DNA from 3 places in the Kribbella sp. NPDC050241 genome. Region 1 is predicted to be linked to each of the others. Evidence: riboswitches for the same ligand, from Rfam matches in the RefSeq annotation. Region 1 holds a riboswitch; each other region holds the start of a gene.

Region 1 (2,196 bases):
TGGCCTTCATCCAGCAACGTGCCGACGCTTTCACCACGCTGCTTCTGTTCCAGCCGGGTGATGTCCGCCCGTGGTTCCTACGCTCCGAGGACTACGTCGGTGCCGGTCCTGCCCTGGCCTGGGACGGCCCCCTGGATCTGCAGCCAGAGCAGGCGGTCTCGTTCTCCCTGAGCGCACTGCTCCTCGACCACCCGCTGGACTTGTCCCAAGCCCGCACCCTGATGGGTCGCCTGCTCTAGCCGAGAGACGCGATGCCCGTCGCTGGGGAGGACGCGAGGGCGGAGTGCCAGCGGCGGGGGACCCGGCCGGCCAGGCGGGCGGCGCGGCCGGCGGCGACCGCGTCGCGCATCGCGGCCGCCATCAGGGCAGGCTTCTCCGCGCGCGTGACCGGGGTGGCGAGCATGACCGCGTCACACCCGAGCTCCATCGCCAGCGCCGCGTCGCTCGCCGTACCGATTCCGGCGTCGACGATCACCGGGACGTTCGCGGCCTCGGCGATCAGCGCGAGGTTGTGGGGGTTGCGGATCCCGAGCGCGGAACCGATGGGCGCCGCCAACGGCATCACCGCCGCAGATCCCGCCTGCTCGAGGCGGCGGGCGAGGATCGGGTCGTCGTTCGTGTACGGGAGCACGGTGAACCCGTCGGCCACCAAGGTGTCCACGGCATCCAGCAACTCGACCGGGTCGGGCATGAGCAAGTGGTCGTCGGCAACGACCTCGACCTTGATCAGGTCGGTCTGCAAGGCCTCCCGGGCCATCCGCGCGGTGAGCACCGCCTCCGCGGCGGTGTGACAACCGGCTGTGTTCGGCAGCACTTCGATACCGTGCTTCACCAGTACGTCGAGGACTGAGCCCTCGTGGCCGGTGCCGAGCCGGCGCATCGCGACCGTGGTCAGTTGGGTGCCGGAGGCAAGCAATGCCTCCTCCATCACTTCCAGGTTGGCCGAACCGCCCGTACCCATGATGAGACGCGAGGTGTACGTCCGGCCGCCGAGCTCCAGTGGGTCGTCCATGTCAGCCGCCCTGTACCGCGCTGACGATCTCGACCCGGTCGCCCGGTTTGAGCGTGGTACCGGCCCACTCGCTGCGCGTGAGCACGGTCTGGTTGACCGCGACCGCGATCCCGGTGGTGCGGTCGGAGTACTCCTGGATCAGGTCGGCAACGGACTTCCCCGGTGCGACCGTGGTCTCTGTACCGTTCACCCAGACGGATTCCTGCATCGCTTCCTCCCTACGCCGGAATTACCCGATTCAGGTTCAGCGGTCGGCGACGCCGTACACAGTCGCCCTCTCAGCCCGCTCCGGTGCGAGCTCCCGCGGCAGTTCGACACTAACCACCAGAGGCGATCGAGACAACCCAGGCTCAGGCGATGCGGTTGGCCGTGAGCTCAAGGTGGAGGTCCAGTTTCTGGGCGACCATGAGGTTGACGGCCGCGTTCCAGCTCACCGACCAGCGCTTGCGCAGCAGCGGAAGCGACCCTGTGAACGCGACCCCATCGTCGGTGCCCGTCAGCTCCAGCGGTATGACGACCGGCCGCGTGGCGCCACGGATCGTGAGATTCCCCGTCACCGTGAACGTCGTCACACCGGTCTGGCTCACCTTCGTGGACCTGAACCTGATCGACGGATACGTCTCCGCGTCGAGGAAGTGCTCACGCAGCGCGGCATCCCGCCGCCGGTCGCCGGTCTGGATGCTGTCCGCCTGAATCGTCAGATCCGCCGTCGACCGGCTCGGATCCTCCCCATCCAGCCGAAGCACCCCATTGAACACCTCGAACTGCCCAGGAACCCGAGGCCCAACCGTGTGCCGCGCCGTAAACCCCAACCTCGACCGCGCCGCATCCACCGCGTAGTCCCCAGTCAATTCCTTCAACATCGTCGTCGTAGTCATACACGTACGACGAGACCGCCATCCGAACTGTCAGGCCTCAGGACCAGGCGGAGAAGGGCGAGGCTCGCAAGGGCGGCGACGAAGGTCGGGACCGTCCACCAGCCGAGGGCGTGGTAGAAGCGTACGGCGGTCCAGGAGCCGAGGCTGCCGGCGGAGTAGGCGCAGACCATGTACGCCGTGTTCATGGCGCTGCGCCGGCCGGGGTCGAGTTGGTACATCCGGGTGACGTTCGCGACCATCCCCGACTGCATCGAGACATCGAGGACGAGTACGCCGGCCACGAGGAGCGTGAGTCCCAGCGCACCA
Region 2 (2,196 bases), 250 kb from region 1:
TCACAGGGACCCCCCAGGTTTCCTGCACTGTCAACAAGAGCCTTTCGTACCCTCGGGGTCACCCGGGGGTCAAGGTCTTGTCCGCGTTACTGACGGTGTGCTTACTTGCGGCGGGCCGCCCGCCGGGCGAGCTCCTCCTGGTCCAGGCGTTCCGCTTCCGCGGGCGAGGGCGCACCACCGCCGTACGACGCGGGCAGCCACCAGGCGCCGGCCGGCTGCTCCGGGTAGTCGCGGATGGTCCGGTCCAGCATCCCGGCCATCGTCGTCCGCAGGTGCGCCGTCGCCTCGGCCGCGTCGTCGTCGGTGCCGACCGTCATCGGCTCGCCGACGGTGATCGCGATCGCGCGATGCCGGGAGAAGTCGCGCGGATGGTCCTTCGTCAGCATCCGCTGCGTCCCCCACAGGATCAGCGGGACGACCGGTACGCCGGCCTCCGCGGCCATCCGGACCGTGCCGGACTTGAACTCCTTCAGCTCGAAGGACCGGCTGATCGTTGCCTCGGGGAACACCCCGACGATCTCGCCGTCGGTCAGATAGCGGATCGCCTCCCGGTACGACGCCGTACCTGCCGACCGGTCCACCGCGATGTGGTGCATGCCGCGCATCAACGGACCGGAGTACCGGTTGCGGAACAGCACGTCCTTGGCCATGAAGCGGACCAGCCGCTTGCTCGGCACCGCGCCGAACCCGCCCAGGATGAAGTCGACATAGCTGATGTGATTCAGCGCGATCACCGCGCCGCCGGTTCGCGGCACGTTCTCTGTCCCGGTCAGCCGGATCTTCAGATCGAGCACCTTGAACGCGGTCTTCGCGAAGCCGATCACGGGCGGGTACACGAGGTCTCGCATCCCCCGACGCTACCGGCCCGGTCAAGACGAGAGGTTAGAGTGACCGTGACAATTGGAGATCGCGGGAGCTCGCACCGTAGCGGGCTGAGAGGGCGGCTGGACACATGTCCGGCGCCGCCGACCGCCGAACCTGTCCGGGTAATTCCGGCGTAGGGAGCAGCACAGTGACTGTCAGCACGATTCGGCCCACTGTCACCACCGGCCCCATCTCGGGCTCGGAGAAGATCTATCGCGGCGAGCTGGAGGTCCCGGCCCGCCGCGTCCACCTCACGAACGGCGAACACCTCGACCTGTACGACACCTCCGGTCCGTACACGGACGCGTCGGCGCGGATCGACGTACAAGCCGGTCTGCCCGCGCTGCGGCGGGACTGGATCGCCGGGCGCGCGCCACTGACCCAGCTGGCGCACGCGCGAGCCGGCACCGTCACCGAGGAGATGAGGTACGTCGCCCTGCGGGAGGGCATGGACCCGGAGTTCGTCCGGTCCGAGGTCGCGCGCGGCCGGGCCGTGATCCCGGCGAACCGGCGGCACCCGGAGAGCGAGCCGATGATCATCGGGAAGAAGTTCCTGGTGAAGGTGAACGCGAACATCGGCAACTCGGCGGTGACCAGCTCGGTCGAGGAGGAAGTGGAGAAGCTGGTCTGGGCCACCCGGTGGGGTGCGGACACGGTGATGGACCTGTCCACCGGCAAGAACATCCACGAGACGCGGGAGTGGATCCTGCGCAACTCGCCGGTGCCGATCGGGACCGTGCCGCTGTACCAGGCGCTGGAGAAGGTGAAGGGCGATCCGGCCGAGCTGTCGTGGGAGGTGTACCGCGACACAGTGATCGAGCAGTGCGAGCAGGGCGTCGACTACATGACCGTGCACGCCGGCGTCCTGCTGCGGTACGTCCCGCTGACCGCGCGCCGGATCACCGGGATCGTGTCGCGAGGTGGGTCGATCATGGCAGCCTGGTGCCTCGCGCATCACCAGGAGTCCTTCCTGTACACGCATTTCGCCGAGCTGTGCGAGATCCTGCGCGAGTACGACGTGACGTTCTCACTCGGCGACGGCCTGCGACCGGGATGTATCGCCGACGCCAACGACGCGGCCCAGTTCGCCGAGCTGCGGACCCTGGGCGAGCTCACCAAGATCGCCTGGGAGCACGACGTCCAGGTGATGATCGAGGGGCCGGGGCACGTGCCGATGGACAAGATCGCCGAGAACGTCCGGCTCGAGGAGGAGCTGTGCGGCGAGGCGCCGTTCTACACATTGGGGCCGTTGGCAACTGATGTCGCACCGGCGTACGACCACATCACCAGCGCGATCGGTGCGGCCCAGATCGGCTGGCTGGGTACGGCGAT
Region 3 (2,196 bases), on a different contig from region 1:
GTCGAGTAGACGTTCGCGTAGGCCTCGTCCACCTCGTCCACCAGCAGCACGAGCAGCGCGATCGCACCGGCGGGCAGCGTGACCAGCGCGGTGATCACGTCCTCGCTGTTGGTCTGCAGAGTGGCGACCGCGAAGACGCCCAAGGCGTAGTACGCGATCGCGGCCAGGCCGTAGCCGAGTGCAGAGCCACCGAAGGCTGCCTTGTTCGTGCGCGAGTGCCGGGTGTAGTCGGCGGCCAGCGGCGCGAACGACACCACACCGGCGGCGGCCAGGTCGACGGCCGGCCAGAAGCCGAACACGCTGTCCTGCGGCAGATCATGCACCGGCTTGCTGAGCACCTGCACGAACAAGTAGACCGACGCGATCAGCACCAGCCAGACCATGAACTTCCGCAGCACCTTCACGCTGCCCAGTGGTCGTACCGCCATCGCCGTGGCGATCACTCCCGCCACCAGGACGAACAGCCAGCGCCACCGCTCGCTCGTGACCGCGACCGCGGCCTGCGCGATGACGATGATCTCCATCGTGGCCCAGCCGACGTTCTGGGCAATGTTCAGCACGGTCGGCGCGATCGAACCGCGACGGCCGAACAGACCGCGCAGACTCGCCATCGCCGGTGCGCCGGTCTGCGAGCCGAACACGGCTGCGCCGCCGAGCACGAGCGCGCCGATCCCGCAGCCGACGACGACCGCGAGCAGACCCTGTGCGAGTGAGCCCGTGTACGCCGCCACCAGCGCACCGGTGACCGGGCCGAACAGCGAGATGCCGAAGTTCCCCCAGAGGGTGAACTGGTCCAGGAACCCGAGCGTGCGCGGAGAGTCCGTGGTGAGGACGAGTGGCGCCTCGGTCTGATCGGCAGGACGAACAGCAGTACTGGTCATGGTGACCCGCTCCCTACGCCGGCATTACCCGGTCAGGTTCAGGCGGTCGGCGACCCGGCTGTCCTCAGCTCGTCGCCCTCTCAGCCCGCGCGTTCGGTGCGAGCTCCCGCAAGGATTGCTACCGCGTCAACGATAACGCGTCAGGCAGGATCCGGCGCGGCGGCCGCCCGCTGGATGAGAGCGGCCAGCTCCGGACCGTTGGTCACCACCGGCATGTGCGCGCCGGTCGGCAGCGTCCGCGCCTCACCGTGGCACAGCTCGGCCAGCCGTGCGACCCACTCGGCCGTGGACACCAGATCGTGCCGGCCGCGCACGATCATCACCGGCGCCCGCACCCTGCCGATGACCGCGGCCAGATCGTGGCGCCTGGCCGCGTCGCCGGCGCGCGCGATCGAGGACAGCGTCGTACGGGCGTACTGCGGGGTGACGACCCGGATCAGCCGTGGCGAATCCGGTACGGCGGAACCCAGCCAGCGGGCGGCCAGGTCCACCCAGCTCGACGCCCGAATGTCCCCGGTCGGTGCGACCAGGACCAGGGCGTGGACCAGTTCGGGGAAGGCGATCGCGGTCTCGACCACGATCTGGCAGCTGGCCGAGTGCCCGACCAGGACCGCCCGCTCCCGGATCTTGTCCGCCAGCGCCGTCCCGAGAGCCTGTGGACGCAGATCCTCCCTGGCACCGGCCGGTTCGCCGTACCCGGGCAGGCTGACCAGGTGGTACGGCGTGGTGAGGTGCTCGACGGTTCGGTCGTACGACGCCGGCCCGAGGCCGAGACCCGGGACCAGGACGACGGGGACGTTCACTCCCAGGGTGGCCGGTCCGGGCGGGCCTGGACGACCGGGTTGCCGAGCTCCGGTTTGAGTTCGCGGTAGCCGAGGGCGAAGCCGGCCGCGAGGATCAGCAGGCCGAGACCACCCCAGCCGTACGCCGTGGGCAGCCGGTGCAGCGAGTCGTCGATCGCGCCCATGCCGGTCGACAGGATCATGATCAGCCAGATCAGGATCGGGACCATCGACACCGCGACCAGCAGCAGTCCGCCGAGCTCGACCGGATCCGGCTGGCGGCCGGCCCTCCGGCGGGCGAGCACGTCCCGGCCCCACATCCAGAGCGCGACCGCGCCGACCAGGAGCAGCAGGAGCTGGCCGATCGTGTCGATCACGTCGGTGCGCAGCGGGTGGTTGAGCGGCGAGCCAGGAGCCTGGGAGATCTCCCGGAGGGCAACCCGCTGGATCGAGATGACCAGCAGGCCGTAGACGCCGGCGATGATCGCGGCGAGCAGGACGACCCGGGCGGCGCGGGGATCGCGGGGCGCGAC

Evidence for each region. Region 1 has a riboswitch for thiamine pyrophosphate ahead of thiS (sulfur carrier protein ThiS). Riboswitches for the same ligand answer to the same signal wherever they lie in the genome.
Region 2: it holds a riboswitch for thiamine pyrophosphate, as region 1 does, so the genes downstream of both, thiC (phosphomethylpyrimidine synthase ThiC) here and thiS (sulfur carrier protein ThiS) in region 1, are expected to answer to the same signal.
Region 3: it holds a riboswitch for thiamine pyrophosphate, as region 1 does, so the genes downstream of both, ACIBG5_RS27390 (purine-cytosine permease family protein) here and thiS (sulfur carrier protein ThiS) in region 1, are expected to answer to the same signal.

What each region holds. Positions count from the first base shown of each region.
Region 1 covers NZ_JBITJE010000002.1:508,042-510,237, forward strand. Annotated here, with positions in the region: gene ACIBG5_RS10385 (DUF6807 family protein) at 1-239, shown strand, start outside; gene ACIBG5_RS10390 (thiazole synthase) at 236-1,012, opposite strand; gene thiS (sulfur carrier protein ThiS) at 1,014-1,220, opposite strand; TPP riboswitch at 1,211-1,327, opposite strand; gene ACIBG5_RS10400 (YceI family protein) at 1,363-1,890, opposite strand; gene ACIBG5_RS10405 (MFS transporter) at 1,887-2,196, opposite strand, start outside.
Region 2 covers NZ_JBITJE010000002.1:753,334-755,529, forward strand. Annotated here, with positions in the region: gene ACIBG5_RS11465 (lysophospholipid acyltransferase family protein) at 102-848, opposite strand; TPP riboswitch at 900-1,022, shown strand; gene thiC (phosphomethylpyrimidine synthase ThiC) at 1,013-2,196, shown strand, end outside.
Region 3 covers NZ_JBITJE010000006.1:129,849-132,044, forward strand. Annotated here, with positions in the region: gene ACIBG5_RS27390 (purine-cytosine permease family protein) at 1-881, opposite strand, end outside; TPP riboswitch at 875-1,001, opposite strand; gene ACIBG5_RS27395 (alpha/beta fold hydrolase) at 1,022-1,684, opposite strand; gene ACIBG5_RS27400 (hypothetical protein) at 1,681-2,196, opposite strand, start outside.